Regions from separate parts of the Streptomyces sp. NPDC056160 genome, predicted to be linked through region 2. Evidence: riboswitches for the same ligand, from Rfam matches in the RefSeq annotation. Region 2 holds a riboswitch; each other region holds the start of a gene.

Region 1 (5,002 bases), on a different contig from region 2:
GCTCTCGATCAGCGAGAGCTTCTGCCGGTCCGGGCCGTCGGCGGCGACGCGCAGCGTGTGCGTGCCGGAGATCAGCCCGGTCAGCTTGGAGGTGGGGTCGGCGGACGATCCGTCGCCGCCGCCCTTGACGGCGCCGGAGGCGAGGCTGCTCTCCAGACCGCCGAGGTTCGGCAGGCCGAGGTCAGTGGTGATCTTGACCGTGCCGGACAGTCGCTCGACGTCCGACTTGGCGATCTTCTCGATCAGTTGCTGTGCGGTGATCTTCGGCAGGTGGGGGTCACCGGAGTCGGCGAGTGCCGGGACGAGCCCGATGGTCGCCGCCGCCACCCCCACCACCGCGACCGGGACGACGTAGCGCGCGGCCTTGCGGCGCACCGAGTGCCTGCCGTCGGCCTCCGCGGCGTCCCTGCTGTCGTCGGATTCGTACGGTGCCATGTGTGCCTTACCTCCGTCGTCGGCGGCGGCTGCCCGTGTGCACTTCTCCCACCCCAAGCCGCCATTCTCACCCGAATCGGTGAGGAGTGGTGTGGTCCGTGCTTCCATCTGACCAAATCGGCCGCGCGAAAGCGTCAGACCCCGGAGCCAACTCCGTGTACCTCTGCGGTATGACACACAAGGGCGGAGTCTCCACCACCCCGTAGGGGTCGGGGTGGAGACTCCGCCCTCTGGCCCAGGTGAGCGGGGCCGGGCCGGTGGTGGCCGGTAGCCGCTGTCCGGTGTCGCCTGGAGGTGCGGGCCCGGCTAGCCGGCCCGGTGCACGACCGCGTCGCACAGCTGGAGCAGCCCCGCCTTCGCGTCGCACTCGCGCAGCGGCGCCAGTGCGGCCCGCGCCTCCTCCGCGTACCGGACGGTGTCGCGGCGCGCCTGTTCCAGAGCCGGATGCGCGCGCAGCGCCGCCAGCGCCTCGGCATGCCGCGCGTCGTCGCTCAGGTCGGAGTCGAGCAGTTCGCACAGGGCGATGTCCTCGGCCAGCCCCAGCCGCGCCGCGCGCTCGCGCAGCCGCAGCACCGGGAGTGTCGCGACGCCCTCGCGCAGGTCGGTGCCCGGTGTCTTGCCGGACTCGTGGGAGTCGGAGGCGATGTCCAGGACGTCGTCCGCCAGCTGGAAGGCGACGCCGAGCCGCTCCCCGTACTGCGTGAGCACGTCGACGACGGTCTCGTCGGCCCCGGACATCATCGCGCCGAACCGGCAGGACACGGCCACCAGGGAACCCGTCTTGCCGCCCAGTACGTCCAGGTAGTGCTCGACGGGGTCCCTGCCGTCCTGCGGGCCCGCCGTCTCCAGGATCTGCCCGGTGACCAGCCGTTCGAACGCCAGGGCCTGCACCCGGACGGCCTCCGGTCCGAGGTCGGCGAGGATCTGCGAGGCCCGGGCGAAGAGGAAGTCGCCGGTGAGCACCGCCACCGAGTTGCCCCAGCGGGTGTTCGCACTGGCCACTCCGCGCCGCACGGCGGCCTCGTCCATGACGTCGTCGTGGTAGAGCGTGGCCAGGTGGGTCAGCTCCACGACGACGGCCGACGGCACGATCCCCGGCGCGTACGGGTCACCGAACTGGGCCGCGAGCATCACGAGCAGCGGACGGAACCGCTTCCCGCCGGCCTTGACGAGGTGCTGAGCGGCCTCCGTGATGAACGGGACCTCGCTCTTGGTGGCTTCGAGCAGCCCTTCCTCGACAGCCGCCAACCCGGCCTGGACATCGGCTTCGAGAGCCTGGTCCCGCACGCTCAGCCCGAACGGCCCGACGACGGTCACGAGGGGTCTCCTGTCTGCTGGTGTCTGCTGGCGTTACACGGTTTGTCGATAGGTCGCTGCCATCACTCAAGTCAGCGTATCCGGTCACGTTTCGATCACCGATAGCGCCCACCGATACAGGCCAGGTGGTATCGGATCACGACCGATATGTTTTCGATCACCACATATGAACAGATATTTATCGACTCCCTCCTCCCTACCCGCCCCCCTCCCTGCCCTCACTCCTCCCCGGAACCCGCCCTCGCCTATACATACGTACGAACAGGGCCACGACCTCACCAAGCGTGACGACCGTCACCCTTCCACTCGTCACGTCACGACCCGCCCCGCATCCTTGTTCCCGATTCCCCCTCGCCTCCGCTTCACCCCCGCCATCGTGAGTCCGATTTACCCCTATTGATATTCCAATTCCCCTTGGCCGCAAATGCTCCTCGGCGGATTATTCCGTGACTTGAGTCACGCTCACACCGCCGCCCCGTCACCCCCCGGACAGCCCCAGCTCCCCTTCCCCCGCAAGCCAGTTGACCCTTGGCAACTGCAAAGGATCAAGCACCCGAAACGCCCCAGAACAAGGTCAACTAGGGCGATGTGTGAATCAGGTACTTGTTCGGGACATGTGCTCTCGCATACGTTCCCGGCCAGTCGGGCGGACCGCCGAATCCTGCCACCGCCCGATATCCATCGACCGAACCACTCATGGCAGGAGCGGGGGACCCAGGTAAGTCGCCGGGCCGGAGCGCCGTACGTCGTCCTACGTCGTACGCCGCGCCGGAACGGCTCGGGGTGAAGCCGCGCCCTATGGGGCGCGGCCGGGCACCTCCCCGCCCGAACCCGACAGCTCACCTCGCAGGCGACGGAGAGGAATCCGCCATGCACGCAAACGGTCAGCGCCGTTCCCGCACCGCTCGCCTCGTCCGCACCCTCGCCGTCTCCGGCACGGGTGCCGCCGTCCTCGCCCTGCCCCTGATCGGCGCCGCCAGCGCCTCCGCGGCCACCACCACGACGGCCACGACCACCGCCACGGCGGCGAGCACCGTCGCCTACCCGAACACCCTGGACGGCTGGATCCGCGAGTCGCTCGCGATCATGGGCCAGAAGGGCATCCCCGGCACGTACAACGGCATCTACCGCAACGTGATGCGCGAGTCGTCCGGCAACCCGATGGCCATCAACAACTGGGACTCCAACGCCGCCGCGGGCATCCCGTCCAAGGGCCTGCTCCAGGTCATCCAGCCGACCTTCAACGCCTACCACGTGTCGGGCACCTCGTTCGACATCTACAACCCGGTCTCCAACATCACGGCCGCCTGCAACTACGCAGCAGCGCGCTACGGCTCCATCGACAACGTCTACAGCGCGTACTGAGCCGACCGGGTCAGGTGAACAGTCGCTCGAGGACGACGGCCACGCCGTCGTCCTCGTTCGACGTGGTGACCTCGTCGGCGACCGCCTTCAGCTCCGGATGGGCGTCGGCCATCGCCACCCCACGGGCGGCCCACCGGAACATGGGGATGTCGTTCGGCATGTCCCCGAAGGCGAGGGTGCCCTCGGGCCCCAGCCCCAGACGCCCGGCGGCCAGCGCGAGACCGGTCGCCTTGGTGATGCCGCGGGGCTGCAGTTCCACGGTCCCCGGGCCCGACATGGTGACCGTGGCGAGGGAACCGACCACACCGCGGGCCGCCTCCGCAAGCTCGTCGTCGGACAGGCCGGGATGGCGCAGCAGCACCTTGCTGATGGGCGTGCGCCACAGGTCGTCGCGCCGCCCCACCCGCCGGGCGGGCAGGGTCGGGTGCGGCATGCGGTACCCGGGCTCGATGAGCGTGAGCCCGTCCACTCCGTCCTGGTCGACCGCCGCGTACACCTCGCCCACCTCGGCCTCGATCTTGCCGAGCGCCGTCTCGGCCGTCTCCCGGTCCAGCGTCACCGACCACAGCAGGCGGTCCGCCCCGGCGTCGTAGAGCTGCGCGCCCTGGCCGCAGACCGCGAGCCCCGTGCACCCCAGGTCCTTGAGCAGCGACCGCACCCTCGGCGCCGGCCGGCCGGTCACGACGAGGTGCCGTGCGCCCGCCGCCGTCACCCGCGCGAGCGCGGCGAGGGAACGCTCGGACAGGGTGTCGTCGCCGCGCAGCAGCGTTCCGTCCAGGTCGGTGGCGATGAGGGCGGGGGCGGGGCGAACGGGCATGATCAGAGAATACGGATCATCCGCCACGCGGGTGACGCACGGGAACGGGGCCACGTGCCCGGTGGACCGCGCCCGTGCGGCGGCGGTGCCGAGCCGGTGCCGGGCGGTGGTGCCGGGCCGATCCGGGTGGTGATACCCGGTGTCGGTGCCGGGTCGGTGCCGGGTGGTGAGGCCGGGTGCGCTGAGGCGCAATTGCCGCCCCGGCAAGCCCAATCCGGACATTGTGGACTCTTTATCCCCTGCCCAAGACGGCACCTCTTCCGTAACGTGTGGCGCGACCACATGACCGTGTGGCCCGGCCGCCGCCTGCGCCCCACGGAACGCACGGCAGACGAAAGAGAGGCAGAACCCGATGCCCCCCTTCGAGGTCCCCGAGGGCGACCCCTTCGGTCCGCACAACCTTCCCTACGGTGTCTTCTCCCGCGCGGGATCGCAGGAACGGACCGTCGGCGTCCGGCTCGGCGACCACGTCCTCGACGCGGGCGCGGCGGCACTGGCGCTCGGCTCCCCCTACGCCGCCCTGCTGGCGCGACCCACCCTGAGCCCGCTGCTCGCCGCGGGCCGCACCGCCTGGTCGGACGTACGGCGCGCGCTGACGGCGTGGGTGACCGTGCCCGCCCACCAGGAGACGGTGGCACAGTTCCTGCACCCCCTGTCCTCGGTCACCCTCCACCTGCCCTTCGAGGTCGCGGACTACGTCGACTTCTACGCGTCCGAGAACCACGCGCGCAACGTCGGCCAGATCTTCCGCCCCGACGCCGGGGACTCGCTGACCCCCAACTGGAAGCATCTGCCGATCGGTTACCACGGCCGCTCCGGCACGGTGGTCGTGTCGGGCACGGACGTCGTACGCCCCTCGGGACAGCGCAAGGCGCCCGCCGACCCCGCCCCCGTCTTCGGGCCCTCCGTCCGGCTGGACATCGAGGCCGAGGTCGGTTTCGTGGTGGGCGTGCCCTCGCGGCTCGGACAGCCGGTGGCCCTCGCGGACTTCCGCGAGCACGTCTTCGGGCTCTGCCTGCTCAACGACTGGTCGGCACGGGACATCCAGGCCTGGGAGTACGTTCCGCT
Region 2 (5,002 bases):
GAGTCGATGGAGAACCAGCGCGACGTCGTCAAGAACGAGCGCCGCCAGCGCTACGACAACGTCCCCTACGGGACCGCCTTCGAGCGGCTGACCGCCCTCGCCTACCCGGAGGGCCACCCGTACCACCACACGCCGATCGGGTCCATGGCGGACCTGGACGCGGCCACCCTGGAGGACGCGCGCGCGTTCTTCCGGACGTACTACGCGCCGAACAACGCGGTCCTCTCGGTCGTCGGTGACATCGACCCGCAGCAGACCCTCGCGTGGATCGAGAAGTACTTCGGCTCCATCGAGTCCCACGACGGCAAGCCCCAGCCCCGCGACGGCTCGCTGCCCGACGTGCTCGGCGGGCAGCTGCGCGAGGTCGTCGAGGAGGAGGTCCCGGCCCGCGCCCTGATGGCCGCCTACCGGCTCCCGCACGACGGCACGCGCGCGTGCGACGCGGCCGACCTCGCCCTGACCGTCCTCGGCGGCGGCGAGTCCTCCCGGCTGTACAACCGCCTGGTGCGCCGCGACCGCACCGCCGTCGCGGCCGGGTTCGGCCTGCTGCGGCTGGCTGGCGCGCCCTCCCTGGGCTGGCTCGACGTGAAGACCTCCGGCGACGTCGAGGTACCGGTCATCGAGACCGCCATCGACGAGGAGCTGGCCCGCTTCGCCGAGGAGGGCCCGACCGCCGAGGAGATGGAGCGCGCCCAGGCCCAGCTGGAGCGCGAGTGGCTGGACCGGCTCGGCACCGTCGCGGGCCGCGCCGACGAACTGTGCCGCTACGCCGTCCTGTTCGGCGACCCGCAGCTCGCCCTGACCGCCGTCCAGCGCGTACTGGAGGTGACGCCCGAGGAGGTCCAGGAGGTCGCCAAGGCCCGTCTGCGCCCCGACAACCGCGCGGTCCTCGTCTACGAGCCGACCGCCCCCGACGCACAGGAGCAGGCACCGGACGCGGACGCCGCGGCCGGCGAAGACACCGAGGAGACGGCGAAGTGACCGAGCTGGCCACCATGGACTTCCACCCCCGCCCCCAGGCGGGCGAGGCCCGGCCGTGGGCGTTCCCGGCCCCCGAGCGCGGCACGCTGGACAACGGCCTGACGGTGCTGCGCTGCCACCGACCCGGCCAGCAGGTCGTCGCCGTCGAGGTGCTCCTCGACGCGCCCCTGGACGCCGAGCCGGCCGGCCTGGACGGCGTCGCCACCATCATGGCGCGGGCCTTCTCCGAGGGCACCGACAAGCACTCCGCCGAGGAGTTCGCCGCCGAGCTGGAGCGCGCGGGCGCCACCCTGGACACCCACGCCGACCACCCCGGCGTACGGCTCAGCCTGGAGGTCCCGGCCTCCCGCCTGGCCAAGGGGCTCGGTCTGCTCTCCGACGCGCTCAGGGCGCCCGCGTTCGCCGAGTCCGAGGTCGAGCGGCTGGTGCGCAACCGGCTCGACGAGATCCCGCACGAGCTGGCCAACCCCTCCCGCCGCGCCGCCAAGGAACTCTCCAAGGAGCTGTTCCCGGCCGGCACGCGCATGTCGCGGCCGCGCCAGGGCACGGAGGAGACCGTCCGCGCCGTCGACGCGTCCGCCGTCCGCGCCTTCTACGACCGGCACGTGCGGCCCGCGACCGCCACCGCCGTGGTCGTCGGCGACCTCACCGGCATCGACCTCGGCGAACTGCTCGGCGAGACCCTGGGCGCCTGGACCGGCTCGCCGGCCGAGCCGCGGCCCGTGCCGCCGGTCACCGCCGACGACACCGGCCGTGTGGTGATCGTGGACCGGCCCGGCGCCGTGCAGACGCAGCTGCTCATCGGCCGCGTCGGACCCGACCGGCACGACCGCGTGTGGCCCGCCCAGGTGCTCGGCACCTACTGCCTGGGCGGCACCCTCACCTCCCGCCTGGACCGCGTCCTGCGCGAGGAGAAGGGCTACACCTACGGGGTGCGCTCGTTCGGCCAGGTGCTGCGCTCCGCGCCCGACGGCACGGGCGCGGCGATGCTCGCGATCAGCGGCTCGGTCGACACGCCCAACACCGGCCCGGCCCTGGACGACCTCTTCACGGTGCTGCGCAAGCTCGCCGCCGAGGGGCTCACCGAGGCCGAGCGGGACGTCGCCGTGCAGAACCTCGTCGGTGTGGCGCCGCTCAAGTACGAGACGGCCGCCGCCGTGGCGAGCACGCTGGCCGACCAGGTCGAGCAGCACCTGCCGGACGACTACCAGGCGACGCTCTATCAGCAGCTCGCCGAGACCGGCACGGTGGAGGCCACCGCGGCGGTCGTCAGCGCGTTCCCGGTGGACCGGCTGGTGACGGTTCTCGTCGGTGACGCGGCACAGATCAGGGAGCCCGTCGAAGCCGTCGGCGCCGGCCCGGTGACCGTCGTCGCCGCCGAGTAACCAACGCCGGGAGCCGCGGGGGTGACCGAGAGGCAGCTGCGCGGGAGCCCCGGAGAAGACCGAGAGTCAGGTACGCGGGAGGCCCTGGTGACCGAGGCGTCACCAGGGCCCCGTGATGTCCGGATTGCGGGAGAGACCGCCAGTCTGCCCTGTGGGCTGCGCTACAAAAACCCGGATCCGTTTGGGATGCGGAAGCGGCCCCGTCTAGCGTCGGTCCGGCTGTTCGTCGGGCAGTGCGCCGCACCCGCGGCACCGGACAGTCATCGCCGAGTCCCCGTACGGCGCGAGCCAGGGGAGCCGGGGACCCACGCAGTCCCTGGGGTGAATCGGACACCGCGCGCCGCGCGCGGGGCCCGTAGGAGACCTTCCTGCTCCGAACCCGTCAGCTAACCCGGTAGGCGAGAGGGAAGGAAAGGACCAGCCACCACATGGCGTTCACGCGCGCCACCGGGAAGCACCGTCGCCCCAGCCGGATGCAGCGCACCACCGCCCGCGCGGCGGGCGTAGCGGCCCTCACCACCACCGGTGTCATCGGCACCCTCGCCGCCTCCCCGGCGCTCGCCGCCGAGACCCCCGCCCCGGCGGACACCGGGCTCACCCCGGTCGTCACCCTCGGCGACACCGTGGCCGAACGGGTCGACGCGCAGGCCACCGCCCAGATGGAGGCGGCCCGGCAGAAGCAGGCCGAGGAGGCCGCGCGCAAGCGGGCCGCCGAGCAGGCGAGGAAGGCGCGCGAGGCCAAGGAGCGGGCCGCCCGCGAGGCCGAGCGCCGGCGCCTCAACACCTTCGTGCCGCCGATCACCGGCTCCTACGTCTCCACCGGCTACAAGACCGGCGGCTCCCTGTGGTCCTCCGGCTCCCACACCGGCATCGACTTCCACGCCGCCGCCGGCACCGAGGTGCACGCGGTCGGCGTCGGCACCGTCGTGCAGACCGGCTGGGGCGGGGCGTACGGCAACCAGATCGTGATCAGGATGGCCGACGGCATGTACACCCAGTACGGTCACCTGTCGTCCATCGGCGTCTCGGTGGGCCAGCAGGTCACGCCAGGTCAGCAGATCGGCCTGTCCGGCGCCACCGGCAACGCCACCGGCCCGCACCTCCACTTCGAGGCGCGCACCGCCCCGGACTACGGCTCGGACGTCGACCCGATCGCCTACCTCCGCAAGCACGGCGTGCACGTCTGAGGCGGCACCCGCCCGAAGGCGTGAAGCGCTGACCGTCAGGCAGAGCCCCGGCCCACCGGCCGGGGCTCTCCGCATTCCGGCGCCTGTTTCCGCACTTCCGCACTTCCGCACTTCCGTGCTTACGTGCTTCCGTGCTTCCGTGCTTCCGTACTGTCCAAAAAATATCCCCGGATTCCGTCACGCCGTCGGAAATTCCCGCGCGTTGCCATAGAGTCACGGAACACGCGTTCATCGCGGGAGTTCCACGGGGATCAATGCGGAGGTCGGTCATGCGCGTTCCGGCGCACGCGGTGTGCACGGCGATCCGGGACGACATCGTCGCCGGGGTCCACGAACGCGGCACCCGGCTCACCGAGGAAGTCCTCGCGCGCCGCTACGGCGTCTCGCGCGTGCCCGTGCGCGAGGCGCTGCGCACCCTGGAGGCCGAGGGCTTCGTCGTGACCCGGCGGCACGCGGGCGCCTGCGTCGCCGAGCCGACCGAGCAGGAGGCCGCCGACCTGCTGGAGATGCGCCTCCTGCTGGAGCCGCTGGGTGCCGCACGGGCCGCCCAGCGGCGCACCGAGGCCCATCTGAAGGTGCTGCGCGGCCTGGTCAGGCTGGGGCAGGAGCGAGCGGTGAGCGGCGGCGGCGAGGAGCTGCGGTCCCTGGCCGCCTGGTTCCACGAGACCCTGGCCCAGGCCTGCGGCAGCGCCGCGCTGAGCACCGTACTGGCGCAGCTGCGGCACAAGATCGCCTGGATGTACGGGGTGCCGGACCCGGCCGACCCGGTGGAGGCGTGGGCCGAGCACGGGGCGATCACGGACGCCGTGGCACGCGGCGACACCGGACGCGCCCGTGCGCTCGCCGCCCTGCACGCCGAACGGGTGACCGCCGCACACCGAGTGAGGGCTCTGAAACGTCCCCTCAACACATCGGCCGGACGGAATTAACACGACTGCCGTATACAAAGAGGAAATCGCCTGAGGGGTTGCCCGGGGCGGTATTCACGCTGCCTTGAATTGGTTCAGGCGTCCCCGATGCGCTCCGCATTTCCCGCCACCGGGGCCGTACGGAAACCGCGCCGCCCGGAAAGACGGGGACGACGCGGTTTCCGTATGCGATATGTGCCGCCCCGCCGCGACCGGCGACCGGTCAGACGGTCTCGGGAAGCTCCTCGAGCCCCTCGGCGACCAGCTTGGCCAGCCGGTCAAGGGCGGCGTCCGCGCCCTCGGCGTCGGAGGCGAGGACGATCTCCTCGCCGCCCTGCGCACCGAGGCCGAGGACGGCCAGCATGGAGGCCGCGTTGACGGGGTTGCCGTCGGCCTTGGCGATCGTCACGGGGACCCCTGAGGCCGTGGCGGCCCGGACGAAGATGGAAGCGGGGCGGGCGTGGAGGCCCTCGGCCCAGCCGACGTTGACGCGGCGCTCAGCCATGTGATGCTGCCCTTCAGTGTTTCAGGTTGTCTAGAC
Region 3 (5,002 bases), on a different contig from region 2:
GCGGACTGCCGCGCGGCGGGCCTGGCCGTGGGCTGCTTCCGTCCTCCTTCCGTGCCCGACGGCATCTCACGGCTCAGGCTGACCGCCCGCGCGGACCTGTCCGCGGCGCAGATCGAACGCGCTGTACGAGTGATCGGCGAGACGCGGCCATGAGCCGGCGGACACGGCCGCGATTCGCCGGAGGGGAGAGGCCCGGGACGCGCCCGGACGCTGCCGTGAGGGTGCTCAGAGCCGGCGGGCCGCGGCGGTGAACTCCGCCCAGCTCCCCGGGGAGAAGAGCAGCGCGGGTCCGTCCGGGTCCTTGGAGTCGCGTACGGCGAGCAGCCCGGCGTACGGCTCGGCGGCAGGCCTGGCTGTCTCGACGCAGTTGTTCGCTCCCGTGCTGTAGCTGCTGCGCAGCCACCGCACGGCGTGCAGATCGGTCGTGGAAGGTACGGTCCGAGGCAGAGCAGACATGGTGCCTCCTTGACGTTTGCCGTGGTCGCGCGCCGTCACCTGTCCTGGCGCATCCCCGCGATGAAGTCCAGCGAGTCCTCGATCGACAGGGCATGGAACCGAAGGGTGTCGAAGGCCTCCGTGTAGGCCTCCAGGTCTTCTTTCCGTTCGAGATGGAAGCTACGCGTCAAGTGGTCAAGAACGACCACATCCAGATCAGAAGTGTTCGAAAATGAGAAGATGACGAAAGGGCCGGTCACGCCGATGTGCGCCCCGGCGGCGAACGGCAGCACCTGCAAGGACACCTGGGGCAGCCGCGCCGCCTCGCTCAGCCGCTCCAGCTGGCGGTCCATGATCTCGGGGCCGCCGACCTCCCGGCGCAGCACCGCCTCGTCCAGCACCGCGTTCAGCGTGAGCGGCCGGTCGGACCGCAGCACGGCCTGACGGGCCAGCCGCACCTCCACCAGCGCGTCCAGCCGGTCGTCGTCGAGTCCGTCCACGGCGGCCCGTGTCACCGCACGGGCGTACTCCGGTGTCTGGAGCAGCCCGGGGACGACCGAGGTCTCCAGCGTGCGCATCGCGCTCGCCTGTGACTCCAGACTGATGAAGTCGCGGTACGTCGGGGGCAGTACGCCGCGGTAGGCGTGCCACCAGTGGTGCCGGCCGTCGCCGTCGTCGGAGCCCGCCAGCACCAGCAGCAGTTCCCGCAGCTGGGAGTCGCGGACCGCGTAGGCGTCCAGCAGTAACCGCACATCGGCCGGTTTCACCCCGCTGGCGCCGGTCTCGATCCGGCTCACCTTCGACTGGTGCCAGCCCACGAGCCGGGCCGCCTCGCCGCTGGTGAGACCCGCGCCGGTGCGCAGGCTGCGCAGTTCGGCTCCGAGCTTGCGGCGGCGCACCGCGGGACCGTGCTGCATGGAACCGGCTCCTCACTACTTTCCCGGAAGGGCGTCAAATATGGTCTCCCGTCGCAGAGTTCACCGCTTCGAGGGACAGATATATGCACATCTCGGTGGATCGCCACCCGGGACCGGCCCGGTGGTGGCAACCTGACGGCGAACCACCAGTCCGGGACCGTACTCGAAACCATCCGCTCCGTGTCCAACCGCGGTCCCGCGGGAAAGGGACGACGTCGCCATGGCAGACCACCTGGAAGCATCCGTCACTCTGCCGAGCGATCCCGCCTCGGTAGCGGTCGCCCGAAGCTACGCGGTCGCCGCGCTGGCGGAGTGGGGCCTGCCGTCGGAGACGGACACCGCGGACACCGTGCGGCTCATCGTCTCGGAACTGGCCACCAACGCCGTACAGCACACCCTCGGCCAGTCGCCCACCTTCAGGGTGGACCTCGTCCTCGACCGCGACGAACAACTGCGCATCGGGGTCACCGACAGCCACCCGCGGTTCCCCAGACGACTGCCGGCCGCTGTCCAGCAGGACAACGGCCGGGGCATGGTGATCATCCGGTGGCTCACCGCGGAGTGCGGCGGCAGGGTGACCGTGCGGCCCACCCGTGAGGGCGGCAAGACGGTCAGCGTGGACCTCCCGTGGCCGGTGCGCACCCACCCGGTCACGGCGACGGGACGGCAGGAGCCCTAGGCGTACGGCCCTGCCGGCGGCTTCGTCGGTGTCCCCGACCGCTGCCCGGGGGCGGTGGCGGCAGTCGCCGGGACCGCCGCCGCTTGCCGGGTGGGTCAGCTGACCCGGCCGTACCAGACGCTCCTGCTCCAGATCCTCTCCAGTTTCACCACGTCCCCGGTCTTCGGCGCGTGCCAGATCCTGCCCGAGCCGGCGTAGATGCCGACGTGGTAGACGTACGAGCCGGAGTGGAAGAACACCAGGTCCCCGGCCCGGCGGCTCCTCGAGGAGATGTGCCGCGACTTGTTGTACTGCTGCGCGGCCGTGCGGGGCAGCTTCTTGCCCGCCCTCTTGAAGGAGTACAGCGTCAGACCGGAGCAGTCGAACCTGCGCGGGCCCGTTGCGCCCCACTGGTAAGGGGAGCCCTTCTTGGACGCCGCGATCTGCAGCGCCTTCGTCGCCATGGTGGCGGCCGAGGCGTCGGAGGCGACGCCGGGCACCACGATCGAGCCGCCGACGGCGGCGAGGGTCAGGGCCGAGGCCGTGCCGGCCCGGGCCATGAGCGACGGGACACGATTGAGCGCAGTCATGCGCAACCCTTCGTCAGCCGCCTGTGAAGGATGACCTGTCGGATTCGGGCTGGCGAAGTAGCCCGGCCGCCCGCAGGCGGCTTCACCCCAAGGGCTGCTCGGCCCGGTCATGGCGTGACCGTGCCGGCGACCCGTCGTGCTCGGGTCCTCCACTCCTGCCGATCCACTTCCGTCGACCGATCATCCGGGCGGCGGCAGGACTCGGCGTCCGCCCGGACCGCCCCGCCGTTGTGGCGGGGGCTTGTCGTCAGACAGGGATCTTCACCTATGGATGTCAGAAAATCCCAACGGAACGGGTCCTTTGTGCTGTTACTCACCCCTCGCCCGTTCGGGTGGACGGTCGTGCGCTCGAACGACTGTCCGTGCACCCCGCAAGCGCAGGACCAGCAGCGGAAGATGCCGTTCCGCCATCCGGGCATGCGCGCCGTGCAACCCGAACGGCCCCGGAAAAAGGACGTTTGCCTACGCCGAAAGGGGGTACCCCATTTGGGCCGTTTCGGCCCTCGTCGGCCGCAGGTGCCGGGGCACTGCGGCACGAGGGGGTCGGCGCCGCCCGCCTCCGGTCGTGCGCGGGGCCCTCATGCAGCAAGCTGGAGGCGGAACTCCGGCCGTTCGACGACCCAGGGGATCTCCATGGCGTTCTTCGCGATGTCCAGGCGGCACCCGCTCCAGCCGCTGTCCGTCACCGACCTGGTGGCGGAGCACGAGCGGCTGCACGAGGAGATCGACCAGTTGCAGCGCGCCCTGACGTCGCACGCCGTCATCGACCAGGCCATCGGGGCGCTGGTGGCCGTCGGACGCGTCCCGCCGGACGGTGCCTGGCGGGTCCTGCGCGAGGTCTCGCAGCGCACCAACACGAAGGTGCGCACGGTCGCCGAGCACATCCTGAAGTTCGCCCAGGGCGGTGCGCTCTCGGACACCGAGCTGGAGGAGCTGAGGCGGGCGCTCGACCGCCAGGCCGCACGCGGGTCCGCGCGCCGCTGCGCGCCCTGAACAGCCTCCGAGCCCTCCCGGCGCGCCGCCCCCTCCCCGCGCCCTCCCCGCGCGCACAGCGCCCCGCCCTGCCCGCGCGCACGGCGCCCCGCAGGGCGCGCGCCGACCCGGCTCCGCTGAGCGGAACACCGTACGCCGGTTATCGGATTGGCAAAGAAGGTCAACGACCCCTGTTCTCAGACACCTCACAGCCGGAAGGATCCGCCGTACTCGATTCGCAACGATGTACGGGGAGGTCCCACTTGAGGGTCATGAGACCGAAGAACCGGGCTGTCGCGCTCGGTTCGGCCGGCGCGCTGGTGACGGCGACCCTGATAGCCGGCGCCGTGGCGGCCCCCGCGGCCAGCGCGGACAGCCGCCACGGCCAGGACCGTGAGGCCCGGGGCGCGGCGATCGCCGCGGACCGCGCCGCCGGGGCCGGCATCGACTGGCAGGACTGCCCCGCCGACTGGGGGCTGGCCAAGCCCATCCAGTGCGGCTACGTCTCGGTGCCGCTCGACTACGCGCACCCGTACGGCAAGCAGATCAAGCTCGCCGTCGACCGCATCGGCAACACCGGCACCAAGGGTGAGCGCCAGGGCGCCCTCGTCTACAACCCGGGCGGACCGGGCGGCTCCGGTCTGCGGTTCCCCGCCCGGGTCACCGCCAAGAACCCCGTCTGGGCCAACGTGGCCAAGGCCTACGACTTCGTCGGCTTCGACCCGCGCGGTGTCGGCCACTCCACGCCCATCTCCTGCGCGGACCCGCAGGAGTACGTGAAGGCGCCCAAGGCGGACCCGGTGCCCGACTCCGAGGCCGACAAGCGCGCCCAGCGCAAGCTGGCCCGCGAGTACGCCGACGGCTGCTACGACCGCACCGGCCGCGCGATGCTCGAGCAGATGACGACGCCGAACACCGCCCGCGACCTGGACGTCATCCGCGCCGCGCTCGGCGAGAAGAAGATCAACTACCTGGGTGTCTCCTACGGCACCTACCTCGGGGCCGTCTACGGCACACTGTTCCCGGGCCACGTGCGCCGGATGCTCGTCGACAGCGTCGTCAACCCGGCCCAGGAGAACATCTGGTACGAGGCCAACCTCAACCAGGACATCGCCTTCGAGGGCCGCTGGAAGGACTGGCAGGACTGGGTCGCCAAGAACGACGCCAGCTTCCACCTGGGCACCACCCGCGCCGCCGTCCAGGCCAAGTGGCTCCAGCTGCGCGCCACCGCGAAGAAGCACCCGATCGGCGGAGTCGTCGGCCCGGCCGAGCTGCTCGGCTTCTTCCAGAGCGCCCCGTACTACGACTCCTCCTGGGTGCCGGTGGCGACGGCGTTCAGCAAGTACTTCGCCGGTGACGCCCAGCCGCTGATCAACGCCGCCGCCCCCGACATGAGCGACATCGCGGGCAACATCGCCACGGAGAACAGC

What was found. Region 2 has a riboswitch for cyclic di-AMP ahead of ACFC02_RS16225 (peptidoglycan DD-metalloendopeptidase family protein). Riboswitches for the same ligand answer to the same signal wherever they lie in the genome.
Region 1: it holds a riboswitch for cyclic di-AMP, as region 2 does, so the genes downstream of both, ACFC02_RS12220 (transglycosylase SLT domain-containing protein) here and ACFC02_RS16225 (peptidoglycan DD-metalloendopeptidase family protein) in region 2, are expected to answer to the same signal.
Region 3: it holds a riboswitch for cyclic di-AMP, as region 2 does, so the genes downstream of both, ACFC02_RS00980 (C40 family peptidase) here and ACFC02_RS16225 (peptidoglycan DD-metalloendopeptidase family protein) in region 2, are expected to answer to the same signal.

What each region holds. Positions count from the first base shown of each region.
Region 1 is NZ_JBHJUW010000025.1:63,629-68,630, reverse strand. It holds gene ACFC02_RS12230 (outer membrane lipoprotein carrier protein LolA) at 1-435, opposite strand, end outside; gene ACFC02_RS12225 (polyprenyl synthetase family protein) at 742-1,752, opposite strand; cyclic di-AMP (ydaO/yuaA leader) riboswitch at 2,426-2,618, shown strand; gene ACFC02_RS12220 (transglycosylase SLT domain-containing protein) at 2,623-3,117, shown strand; gene ACFC02_RS12215 (HAD family hydrolase) at 3,128-3,934, opposite strand; gene fahA (fumarylacetoacetase) at 4,287-5,002, shown strand, end outside.
Region 2 is NZ_JBHJUW010000037.1:21,019-26,020, forward strand. It holds gene ACFC02_RS16215 (pitrilysin family protein) at 1-981, shown strand, start outside; gene ACFC02_RS16220 (pitrilysin family protein) at 978-2,366, shown strand; cyclic di-AMP (ydaO/yuaA leader) riboswitch at 2,621-2,782, shown strand; gene ACFC02_RS16225 (peptidoglycan DD-metalloendopeptidase family protein) at 2,795-3,553, shown strand; gene ACFC02_RS16230 (GntR family transcriptional regulator) at 3,823-4,482, shown strand; gene ACFC02_RS16235 (HPr family phosphocarrier protein) at 4,685-4,966, opposite strand.
Region 3 is NZ_JBHJUW010000002.1:32,445-37,446, forward strand. It holds gene ACFC02_RS00960 (8-amino-7-oxononanoate synthase) at 1-153, shown strand, start outside; gene ACFC02_RS00965 (DUF397 domain-containing protein) at 226-456, opposite strand; gene ACFC02_RS00970 (helix-turn-helix domain-containing protein) at 492-1,352, opposite strand; gene ACFC02_RS00975 (ATP-binding protein) at 1,573-2,031, shown strand; gene ACFC02_RS00980 (C40 family peptidase) at 2,127-2,600, opposite strand; cyclic di-AMP (ydaO/yuaA leader) riboswitch at 2,604-2,785, opposite strand; gene ACFC02_RS00985 (ANTAR domain-containing protein) at 3,234-3,593, shown strand; gene ACFC02_RS00990 (alpha/beta hydrolase) at 3,845-5,002, shown strand, end outside.